DNA from 2 places in the Streptomyces fractus genome. Region 1 is predicted to be linked to the other one. Evidence: predicted binding sites of a transcription regulator. Region 1 holds the regulator's gene; the other holds the start of a gene.

Evidence for each region. The regulator HrcA, encoded in region 1, represses chaperone genes, less so after heat shock. The targets are predictions, from matches to a motif close to TTNGCACTCNGNNNNNCNGAGTGCNAA.
Region 2: the regulator HrcA is predicted to act here: its motif matches at 1,813-1,839, upstream of groL (chaperonin GroEL).

The regions. Positions count from the first base shown of each region.
Region 1 covers NZ_JBMYHI010000002.1:6,097,172-6,102,865, forward strand. The annotation lists gene hemW (radical SAM family heme chaperone HemW) at 1-452, shown strand, start outside; gene ACP4E5_RS29520 (DUF3097 domain-containing protein) at 580-1,401, opposite strand; gene ACP4E5_RS29525 (MBL fold metallo-hydrolase) at 1,436-2,176, opposite strand; gene hrcA (heat-inducible transcriptional repressor HrcA) at 2,320-3,336, shown strand; gene dnaJ (molecular chaperone DnaJ) at 3,337-4,473, shown strand; gene ACP4E5_RS29540 (nitronate monooxygenase) at 4,668-5,694, shown strand, end outside.
Region 2 covers NZ_JBMYHI010000002.1:4,315,102-4,320,795, forward strand. The annotation lists gene groL (chaperonin GroEL) at 58-1,683, opposite strand; gene ACP4E5_RS21425 (cold-shock protein) at 1,993-2,199, opposite strand; gene ACP4E5_RS21430 (ubiquitin-like small modifier protein 1) at 2,632-2,907, opposite strand; gene thrC (threonine synthase) at 2,944-4,242, opposite strand; SAM riboswitch class I at 4,261-4,418, opposite strand; gene ACP4E5_RS21440 (glucosyl-3-phosphoglycerate synthase) at 4,592-5,539, shown strand; gene ACP4E5_RS21445 (isopeptide-forming domain-containing fimbrial protein) at 5,578-5,694, shown strand, end outside.

The DNA.
Region 1 (5,694 bases):
ACGAGGTCCTCGGCGCGGCCGGGTTCGACTGGTACGAGGTGTCGAACTGGGCGACGTCCGAGGCCGGCCGCTGCCTCCACAACGAGCTGTACTGGCGCGGGGCCGACTGGTGGGGGGCCGGGCCCGGGGCGCACTCGCATGTGGGCGGGGTGCGGTGGTGGAACGTGAAGCACCCTGGCGCGTACGCGGCGGCGCTCGCGGAGGGGCGGTCGCCCGGAGCCGGGCGGGAGGTGCTCGCGGAGGAGGACCGCCGGGTCGAGCGGATCCTCCTTGAGCTGCGGCTCCGTGACGGCTGCCCGTTGGAGCTGCTCCGGCCCGATGGGCTCGCGGCGGCGCGAGGCGCTCTGCGGGACGGGCTGTTGGAACCGGAACCGTTCGCCGCCGGCCGGGCCGTGCTGACCCTGCGCGGTCGCCTGCTGGCGGACGCCGTGGTCCGCGACCTGGTCGACTGACTTCACGCCGTCGTCTCGTCGCGCGGCACCGGGGTGCCGCCTTGCCCACCCTGCCGCCCAAGGCGGCAGATTGCCCAAGGCGGTGGCGGCATCATCAATCCAGGGCGCAACCCCGGTGCGGGCCGCGTTACTCGGGAGCCGTCACGAAGTCGATCAGCTCTTCGACGCGGCCGAGCAGCTCCGGCTCCAGGTCCTTGTACGTGCGGACCTGGGACAGGATGCGCTGCCAGGCCTCACCCGTGTTCGCCACCCGCCAGCCGAGCGCCCGGCACACGCCCGTCTTCCAGTCCTGGCCGCGCGGGACGCGGGGCCACGCCTCGATGCCCACGGACGACGGCTTCACCGCCTCCCAGATGTCGATGTATGGGTGGCCCACGACCAGCGCGTGGTCACTCGTCACCGACTGGGCGATGCGCCACTCCTTCGAGCCCGGCACCAGGTGGTCCACCAGGACCCCGAGCCGCGCGTCCGGGCCCGGGGCGAACTCGGAGACGACCGCCGGGAGGTCGTCGACGCCCTCCAGGAACTCCACCGCCACGCCCTCGACGCGCAGGTCGTGGCCCCAGACCCGCTCGATGAGCTCGGCGTCGTGCTTGCCCTCCACGTAGATGCGGCCCGCTCGCGCCACCCGCGCGCGGGCACCGGGGACCGCCACCGAGCCGGACGCGCTGCGCAGGGGGCGGGTCGGGGCAGGGCCCGAGGGGCGTACGAGGGTGACGACCTTGCCGTCGATCATGAAGCCGCGCGGCTCCATCGGGAAGACCCGGAGCTTGCCGAAGCGGTCCTCCAGGGTCACTGTCGGCCCCTGCGCCGTCTTCTCGACCCGGATCACCGCTCCGCAGAAGCCCGTGCCGACCTCCTCGACGACGAGGTCCGGCTCGGCCGGGACCTCGGGAACCGGCTTGTTCCGCTTCCATGGGGGTGTCAGGTCGGCTGAGTACTGGCGCATTCGAGGGACGATAAGAGAAGTCGCAGGTCCCCGGCTACGACACGCCGAAACGTGTCGCCAATGTGGCGCGTTGCGCGCGGACGAACTCCGCATTCACCGTCGAACCGTGCCCCGGAACGTACACCGCGTCCTCGCCGCCGAGGTCGAGCAGCCGGTCGAGCGCGGCCGGCCAGTGGCGCGGCGCCGCGTCCGGGCCCGCCTGCGGCTCGCCCGACTCCTCGACGAGGTCGCCGCAGAAGACGATCTCCGGGCCGCCGGGGACGAGCACCGCCAGGTCGTGGCCGCTGTGCGCCGGCCCGATGTTGGCGAGCAGCACCGTCAGGCCGCCGCCCAGGTCGAGCGTCCACTCGCCGCACACCCGGTGCGGCGGGGTGACGAGGACGTCGACCGCCTCGGCCGCCGCGTCCGGGGCCAGCCCGTGCCGCACGGCGTCGGCGCGCAGTGCCTCGGCGCCGCGCGCGAACAGGGCGTCGATGCCCACCGCCCCGTACACCTCGACGCCCGCGAACGCGGCCGTGCCGAGCACGTGGTCGAAGTGCGGGTGGGTCAACGCGACATGGGTCACTCTTCGGTGTGCCCCGAGGAGCGTGCGGGCGTCGGCGCGCAGCCGGGCGCCTTCACGGAGTGAGGATCCGGTGTCGATCAAGAGCGCCGCATCTTCACCGACGACGAGGCCGCTCGTGCAGTCGAGCCCCGGCAACCGCACCCGCCCCACACCCGGCGCGAGCCCCTCCCAGCCCACCGAGTCCCAATCGATACGTCGTGCAAGCTCCATACCTGGACGCTAGCGCCCTTGCCGGGCCCGTACCCACCGGCCGTACACTGAGCCGGGGACGATTGGCACTCGCCCATAGGGAGTGCCAAAGCAGGAAGATCGCAAGCAACGATCGCGGCGGCTGTTTCTGGAGGTGTGCGCCGATGCTCAACGAACGCAGGCTCGAAGTGCTGCGCGCCATCGTTCAGGACTATGTCGGCACGGAGGAGCCCGTCGGCTCCAAGGCGCTCACCGAGCGGCACAAGCTCGGGGTCTCGCCGGCGACCGTGCGCAACGACATGGCGGCCCTGGAGGACGAGGGATTCATCGCCCAGCCGCACACCAGTGCCGGGCGGATCCCCACCGACAAGGGCTACCGCCTCTTCGTCGACAAGCTCACCGCCGTGAAGCCGATGGCCGCGCCCGAGCGGCGCGCCATCCAGAACTTCCTGGACGGCGCCGTCGATCTCGACGACGTCGTCGGACGCACCGTGCGGCTGCTCGCGCAGCTCACGCGGCAGGTGGCGATCGTCCAGTACCCGTCCCTGACCCGGTCCACCGTGCGCCATGTCGAGCTGCTCTCGCTCGCGCCCGCCCGTCTGATGCTCGTACTGATCACGGACACCGGGCGCGTGGAGCAGCGGATGATCGACTGCCCGGCACCGTTCGGCGAGTCGTCCCTTGCGGACCTGCGGGCCCGGCTGAACAGCCGCGTCGCGGGCCGCAGGTTCGCCGACGTGCCGCAGCTGGTGCAGGACCTGCCGGACGCCTTCGAGCAGGAGGACCGGGGCACGGTCTCCACGGTGCTCTCCACACTTCTGGAGACACTCGTCGAGGAGACCGAGGAGCGGCTGATGATCGGCGGAACCGCCAATCTCACTCGCTTCGGACATGATTTTCCCCTCACCATCCGGCCCGTTCTGGAAGCCTTGGAGGAGCAGGTCGTGCTCCTCAAGCTCCTTGGCGAGCTGGGAGATTCGGGCATGGCCGTACGGATCGGTCACGAGAACGCCCATGAGGGACTCAACTCCACGTCCGTCGTGTCGGTCGGCTACGGTTCGGGCGGCGAGGCAGTGGCCAAGCTCGGCGTGGTCGGACCGACCCGCATGGATTACCCGGGAACGATGGGAGCAGTACGCGCAGTGGCACGTTACGTCGGACAGATCCTGGCGGAGTCGTAAGTGGCCACGGACTACTACGCCGTACTCGGCGTGCGCCGCGACGCTTCCCAGGACGAGATCAAGAAGGCTTTTCGGAGGCTCGCCCGCGAGCTGCACCCGGACGTGAATCCGGATCCGAAGACCCAGGAGCGGTTCAAGGAGATCAACGCCGCCTACGAGGTGCTCTCCGACCCGCAGAAGAAGCAGGTCTACGACCTCGGGGGCGACCCCCTGTCGCAGTCCGGCGGAGGCGGGGCCGGCGGCTTCGGGCAGGGCGGGTTCGGGAACTTCTCGGACATCATGGATGCCTTCTTCGGCACGGCGTCGCAGCGCGGACCCCGGTCCCGTACGCGCCGTGGCCAGGACGCCATGATCCGGCTCGAGGTCGAGCTGGACGAGGCCGCCTTCGGCACCACCAAGGACATCCAGGTCGACACGGCTGTGGTCTGTACGACCTGCAGCGGTGAGGGCGCGGCGCCCGGGACCTCCGCGCAGACCTGCGACATGTGTCGCGGTCGCGGTGAGGTCTCGCAGGTGACGCGGTCCTTCCTCGGCCAGGTCATGACCTCGCGGCCGTGCCCGCAGTGCCAGGGCTTCGGGACCGTCGTCCCGACGCCGTGCCCGGAGTGCGCCGGCGACGGCCGCATCCGGTCGCGTCGCACGCTGACGGTGAAGATCCCGGCCGGTGTGGACAACGGCACGCGGATCCAGCTCGCGGGCGAGGGCGAGGTCGGCCCCGGCGGCGGCCCCGCCGGCGACCTCTACGTGGAGATCCACGAGCTCCCGCACCCGACCTTCCAGCGGCGCGGCGACGATCTGCACTGCACGGTCACGATCCCGATGACGGCGGCGGCCCTCGGCACGAAGGTGCCGCTGGAGACGCTCGACGGCACGGAGGAGATCGACATCCGGCCGGGCACGCAGTCCGGCCAGTCGGTTCCGCTGCACGGGCGTGGTGTCACGCATCTGCGGGGCGGCGGCCGTGGCGACCTCATCGTGCACGTCGAGGTCATGACGCCGCAGAAGCTGGACCCGGAGCAGGAGCGGGTGCTGCGCGAGCTGGCCAAGTTGCGTGGCGAGGAGCGGCCCACGGGGCAGTTCCAGCCGGGCCAGCAAGGTCTTTTCTCCCGGCTGAAGGACGCGTTCAACGGCCGTTGATGCCGCACCGGCGTTACGGCCTCGGGGCTCCGCCCCGGACCCCGCGCCTCAATCGCCGGCGGGGCTTGATTTGGTCGACCATCTCAAGCCCCTGCGGCGATTGAGCAGCGGGGTCCGGGGCGGAGCCCCGCGGCGTGTGGGGACGGGGGCCGGGTCGATTCGGCCGCCCGGAGGGGACGTGGCACGATGCGGTCATGTCCTCCGCACTGACCGATCTCTGCCCACTTCCGATCGTGCAGGCCCCCATGGCGGGCGGCGCCTCACACCCCGCGTTGGTCGCCGCCGTGGCCGAGGCGGGCGGGCTCGGGTTCCTCGCCGCCGGGTACAAAACGGCCGACGGGATGTACCAGGAGATCAAACAGCTGCGGGCGCTGACCGGCAGGCCTTTCGGCGTCAACCTCTTCATGCCGCAGACCGAGCACGCGGACCCGGCCACCGTCGAGGTGTACCGCAGCCAGCTCACCGGTGAGGCCGCCTGGTACCGCACCCCGCTCGGCGACACCGACAGCTGCGGCGACGACGGCTACGAGGCCAAGCTCGCGATCCTCGTCGACGACCCCGTGTCGCTGGTCACCTTCACCTTCGGCTGCCCCCGCCGCGAGGTCGTCCAGGCACTCCAGCGCGTCGGCACGAAGGTCGGGGTCACCGTCACGACGGTGGAGGAGGCGCAGGCCGCGCAGGAGGCCGGCGCCGACCTGGTGTGCGTACAGGGCATCGAGGCCGGCGGGCATCAGGGCACGCACCGGGACAACCCCGAGGCCGACGGGAGCGGCATCGGGCTGCTCTCGCTGATCGCGCAGGTCCGCGAGGCCGTGCAGCTGCCGATCATCGCCGCCGGCGGCATCATGCGCGGCGCGCAGATCGCCGCGGTGCTCGCGGCCGGCGCCGACCTCGCGCAGCTCGGCACCGCGTTCCTGGTCACCCCGGAGTCCGGGGCGCCGGAGCCGCACAAGCAGGCCATGACCGACCCGCTGTTCAACCGGACCGAACTGACGCGTGCCTTCTCCGGGCGGCCCGCGCGCGGGCTCGTCAACCGGTTCATGCGCGAGCACGGCCCCTACGCCCCCGCCGCGTACCCGCAGGTCCACCACATGACGTCGCCGCTGCGCAAGGCCGCCGCCAAGGCCGGTGACCCGCAGGGCATGGCGCTGTGGGCGGGGCAGGGGCACCGGCTCGCGCGGGAGCTGCCGGCCGGGCAGCTCGTGGAGGTCCTCGCCGCCG
Region 2 (5,694 bases), 1.8 Mb from region 1:
GACTCGCGAAGAGTCGGTGCCGCCCTCGGGGTTACGGACGGGCTGAACCGAGACGGCTCAGAAGTCCATGTCACCGCCGGGCATGCCGCCACCGGCCGGCGCAGCGCCCGCCTTCTCCGGCTTGTCGGCGATAACGGCCTCGGTGGTGAGGAACAGCGCGGCGATCGACGCGGCGTTCTGCAGGGCGGAACGCGTCACCTTCGCCGGGTCGATGATGCCCTCGGCGATCATGTCGACGTAGTCACCCGTGGCGGCGTTCAGACCGTGACCGACGGTCAGGTTGCGCACCTTCTCCACGACGACGCCACCCTCGAGACCACCGTTGACGGCGATCTGCTTGAGCGGGGCCTCGAGCGCGAGCTTCACGGCGTTGGCGCCGGTCGCCTCGTCACCCTCGAGCTCCAGCTTCTCGAAGACCGCGGAGGCCTGCAGCAGGGCGACGCCACCACCGGCGACGATGCCCTCCTCGACGGCCGCCTTCGCGTTGCGAACGGCGTCCTCGATGCGGTGCTTGCGCTCCTTGAGCTCGACCTCGGTGGCCGCGCCCGCCTTGATGACGGCCACGCCGCCGGCGAGCTTGGCGAGGCGCTCCTGGAGCTTCTCGCGGTCGTAGTCCGAGTCGCTGTTCTCGATCTCGGCACGGATCTGGTTGACGCGACCCTGGACCTGGTCGCTCTCACCGGAGCCGTCGACGATCGTGGTCTCGTCCTTGGTGATGACGACCTTGCGGGCGCGGCCGAGCAGGTCGAGACCGGCGTTCTCCAGCTTGAGGCCGACCTCCTCGGAGATGACGGTGCCGCCCGTGAGGATGGCGATGTCACCGAGCATGGCCTTGCGGCGGTCACCGAAGCCCGGGGCCTTGACGGCGACGGACTTGAAGGTGCCACGGATCTTGTTGACGACCAGGGTCGACAGGGCCTCGCCCTCGACGTCCTCGGCGATGATCAGCAGCGGCTTGCCGGACTGCATGACCTTCTCGAGCAGCGGAAGGAGGTCCTTCACGTTGCCGATCTTCGAGTTGACGATCAGGATGTACGGGTCCTCGAGCGAGGCCTCCATACGCTCCATGTCGGTGGCGAAGTACGCCGAGATGTAGCCCTTGTCGAAGCGCATACCCTCGGTGAGCTCGAGCTCCAGACCGAAGGTCTGGGACTCCTCGACGGTGATGACGCCTTCCTTGCCGACCTTGTCCATGGCCTCGGCGATGAGCTCGCCGATCTGGGTGTCGGCGGCCGAGATGGAGGCGGTGGAGGCGATCTGCTCCTTGGTCTCCACCTCCTTGGCCTGCTCGAGCAGGGCGGCGGAGACGGCCTCGGTGGCGCGCTCGATGCCGCGCTTGAGGGCCATCGGGTTGGCGCCGGCGGCTACGTTGCGAAGGCCTTCGCGAACGAGCGCCTGGGCCAGGACGGTCGCGGTCGTCGTGCCGTCACCGGCGACGTCGTCCGTCTTCTTCGCGACCTCCTTGACCAGCTCGGCGCCGATCTTCTCGTACGGGTCCTCGAGCTCGATCTCCTTGGCGATGGACACACCATCGTTGGTGATCGTGGGGGCGCCCCACTTCTTCTCGAGGACGACGTTGCGACCCTTGGGGCCCAGGGTCACCTTGACGGCGTCGGCGAGCTGGTTCATGCCGCGCTCGAGGCCGCGCCGTGCCTCCTCGTCGAACGCGATGATCTTGGCCATGTGAAGTGGTCCTCCCGGACGGGGTGGATTACGCAAACGGACCGTGCTGGTGCCCGCGACGGACGGCCTGCACGCCTTGTGGTTCCTTGCCCCACCCGGCCTGCGGACCTCACCGACCCGATCCAAGTTTTGTCACTCTCACTGGGAGAGTGCTAAGCCCAATGATTAGCACTCGACCCATGCGAGTGCAAGCGCCTGTCCCAGATCCGCAGGTGAGCGCGGGCAGCACGAAGGGCCCGTCCCCCGGTCTCCCGGGAGGCGGGCCCTCCACGACGTGCGACGTACAAGCTTGCAGTCTGACGCGCGCGTTCAGCCGGCGGCCACGCGGACCATGTCGGCCTGCGGCCCCTTCTGGCCCTGCGAGATCTCGAACTCGACCCGCTGCCCCTCTTCGAGGGTGCGGTAGCCGTCCATCTGAATCGCGCTGTAGTGGACGAAAACATCCGCACCACCGTCGACCGCGATGAAGCCGTACCCCTTCTCCGCGTTGAACCACTTGACGGTGCCCTGAGCCATGCCTAACTCCCCTATTACTGGCCCTTGCGCGGGACCGCACTTCGCGGACCCGGGTCAGACCTCACGCCCCATGGGATATGGGGGTGTGCGCCGGAACGCGTCGACCGCGGCTGAATGTATCTGCCCAACTGCCGTCTGCAACAGGTCAGTCGGACGAGAATTCTGGGCACGTCAGATCGGGGAAACCGGGCCAACTCACCGGATCCCAGGGCAACTCGGGCCGCGTAAATGCCGTAAAAGGCCCGAAAGGGCGGGGCACTTTGGCTACTTCTTGTCGGGCCGCGGGCGAGAACTCATATGCGCCCGTCATGCACCGCGCGGGGAAACGCAGCAGCTTCCCCAACTGTACCGTGCTCAACCATGCAGAATTGCCCCCTCCGTTTCTCTCACGGAGGGGGCAACTCGGTTGACTCTGTGCGGACCCGCTAAAGATCAGCCACCTGCGACGGCCGGGATGATCGAGACCCCTGCACCGTCCGGCGTCGCCGTCTCGAGGCCCTGCTCGAAGCGGACGTCGTCGTCGTTCACGTAGACGTTCACGAAGCGGCGCAGCTTGCCCTGGTCGTCGAGGACGCGGGCGGCGATGCCGGTGTGGTTCTTCTCGAGGTCGGCGATGACGTCGGCGAGGGTGGCGCCCTCGGCGGCGACCTCGGACTGCCCGCCGGTGTAGGTGCGCAGGATGGTGGGGATACGAACGTTGACGCTCATGGCGGTAACTCCTGTTGCTACAAGTGTCGGTCGGACTCAGAGATCGGCGGCGAGGCCGGCCTCGCGGAACGCGTCCAGGCTCGGCCGGATGGTGGCGGTGGCCTGCGAGGAATCGGCAACCGCGTCGAGCGTCTTGAGCCCGTCACCGGTGTTCAGGACCACCGTGGTCAGCGACGGGTCGATCTGGCCCGCCTCGATGAGCTTCTTCGTGACGCCCAGCGTCACACCGCCCGCCGTCTCGGCGAAGATGCCCTCCGTGCGCGCGAGCAGCTTGATCGCGTCGACGACCTGCTCGTCGTTCACGTCCTCCACCGCGCCACCCGTGCGGCGCGCGATGTCGAGGACGTACGGGCCGTCCGCCGGGTTGCCGATGGCGAGGGACTTGGCGATGGTCGTCGGCTTCTGCGGGCGGACCACGTCGTGGCCGCCCTTGTAGGCGACGGAGACCGGGGAGCAGCCCTCGGCCTGGGCGCCGAAGAGCTTGTAGGGCTTGTCCTCGACGAGGCCGAGCTTGATCAGCTCCTTCAGGCCCTTGTCGATCTTCGTGAACTGGGAGCCGGACGCGATCGGGATGACCAGCTGGTCCGGGAGCTGCCAGCCGAGCTGCTCGCAGATCTCGTACGCGAGCGTCTTGGAGCCCTCGCCGTAGTACGGGCGCAGGTTGACGTTCACGAAGCCCCAGCCCTCGCCCAGCGGGTCGCCGATGAGCTCGGAGCAGAAGCGGTTCACGTCGTCGTAGTTGCCCTCGATGGCGACGAGGTCACCGCCGTAGACACCGGCCATGACGACCTTGCCCTGCTCCAGGTCGTGCGGGATGAACACGCAGGACCGGAAGCCGGCGCGGGCGGCGGCGGCGCCGACGGCGCCGGCCAGGTTGCCGGTGGAGGAGCAGGAGAGGGTGGTGAAGCCGAAGGCGCGGGCGGCCTCGATGGCCTGCGCGACGACGCGGTCCTTGAAGGAGTGCGTCGGGTTGCCGGAGTCGTCCTTGACGAACAACTTGCCCTCGGCGACGCCCAGTTCACGGCCGAGGTTGTCGGCCTTGACGAGCTTGGTCCAGCCGGGGTTCAGGTTCGGCTTCTCGGCGACGTCGGCCGGGACGGGCAGCAGCGGGGCGTAGCGCCAGATGTTGGCGGGGCCGGACTCGATCTGCTTGCGGAGCGCCTCGGGGTCGCCCACGGGCAGGTCGTATGCGACTTCGAGCGGACCGAAACACTCGGCGCAGGCGAAGACGGGGCCGAGCGGGACGACGGCGCCGCACTCGCGGCAGGAGAGGCCGGACGCGGGGCCCAGGTCCACGGTGGCGGTGGTTTCGGTGGCGACAGTCTGTACAGCCATGAGAGGCGAGGCCCTTTCTCCTCATCTTCCTCGCGACGCATCTCGCCACGAGACGGATTTGGCACCTTCACTAGCCGGGAGCCTCGCGACGTCGACGGTGACTTGTCGTGACGAGACCGGCTGGAGGGTTGCCGGGGCTTCAACGGGCCGTATCCCTCTGCCCCTCTGGATGAGCGGTATTCGGTTGTGTGAATTCAGTTGTGACCGGCAGGCGACCCCCGACATGCGATGGTCACCGGCCTTGTTCAAGACTGTAACCGACGGCCCGGACCCTTGAGATAGTCGTCCGAACCGCGAGATGGATCACATCCGGATCCGTACGACGGTCTTTACGGAAGGAACCCAGACCGTGCTGGAAGAGGTCGAGCGCTGGCTGAGCAGGCGCTCCTGGGCCGTGGCCGACCATCCCTTGCACCAGCTGATCGCCGCCAAACGCGCGTCGGGTCAGACGGTGAGTGTCGTACTGCCCGCGCTGAACGAACAGGAGACGGTCGGCGAGATCGTCGCCGAGATACGGCGCGCGCTGATGACCGACGCGGTGCCGCTCGTCGACGAACTCGTCGTGATCGACTCCGGCTCCACCGACCGCACCTCGGAGGTCGCCGCGGCGGCCGGCGCGCGCGTCGAGCACCGGGACACGATCCTGCCGCGCGTTCCGGTCAGGCCCGGCAAGGGCGAGGTGCTGTGGCGCTCCCTGTTCGTCACTTCCGGTGACATCGTGTGCTTCGTCGACGCCGATCTGAAGGAGTTCTCCGCGGACTTCGTCTCCGGGATCGTCGGGCCGCTGCTGACCGAGCCGGGCGTGGACTTCGTGAAGGCGATGTACGACCGTCCGCTGGCCGGGGCCGCCGGTCAGGGGGGCCGGGTGACCGAGCTGATGGCGCGGCCGATCCTCAATCTGCACTGGCCCCAACTGGCCGGATTCGTCCAGCCGTTGGGCGGCGAGTACGCGGCCCGGCGCTCGCTGCTCGAACGGCTCCCGTTCCCCGTCGGCTACGGCGTGGAGCTCGGCCTGCTCGTGGACGCGCTGCACACCGTGGGCCTGGACGCGCTCGCCCAGGTCGACGTCGGCGTGCGCAAGCACCGGCACCAGGACGGGCAGGCGCTCGGCAGGATGGCGGCGGCGATCTACCGCACCGCCCAGCTGCGCCTCGCGCGCGGGCACCTGATCAGGCCGGTGCTCACCCAGTTCGAGCGCGGCGAGGGCGGCTTCGAGCCGCGTACCCACGCCGTCGACACGGAGGAGCGTCCGCCGATGATCGAAATCGGTGAGTATGCGGAGCGTCGCGTGGCATAAACGCCGCATAATCGTATGTTTTGCCTAAATTGCCCTTTATGTCGCTTAAACAACTTCAGGGCAAGGCGGCCTGCGCCGTCACCGCCGCCCTCGCCGCCTGCCTGACGGGCCTCGCCCCGAGCCCCGCCGCCGCGGACGTGGTCTCCCCCTTCGCC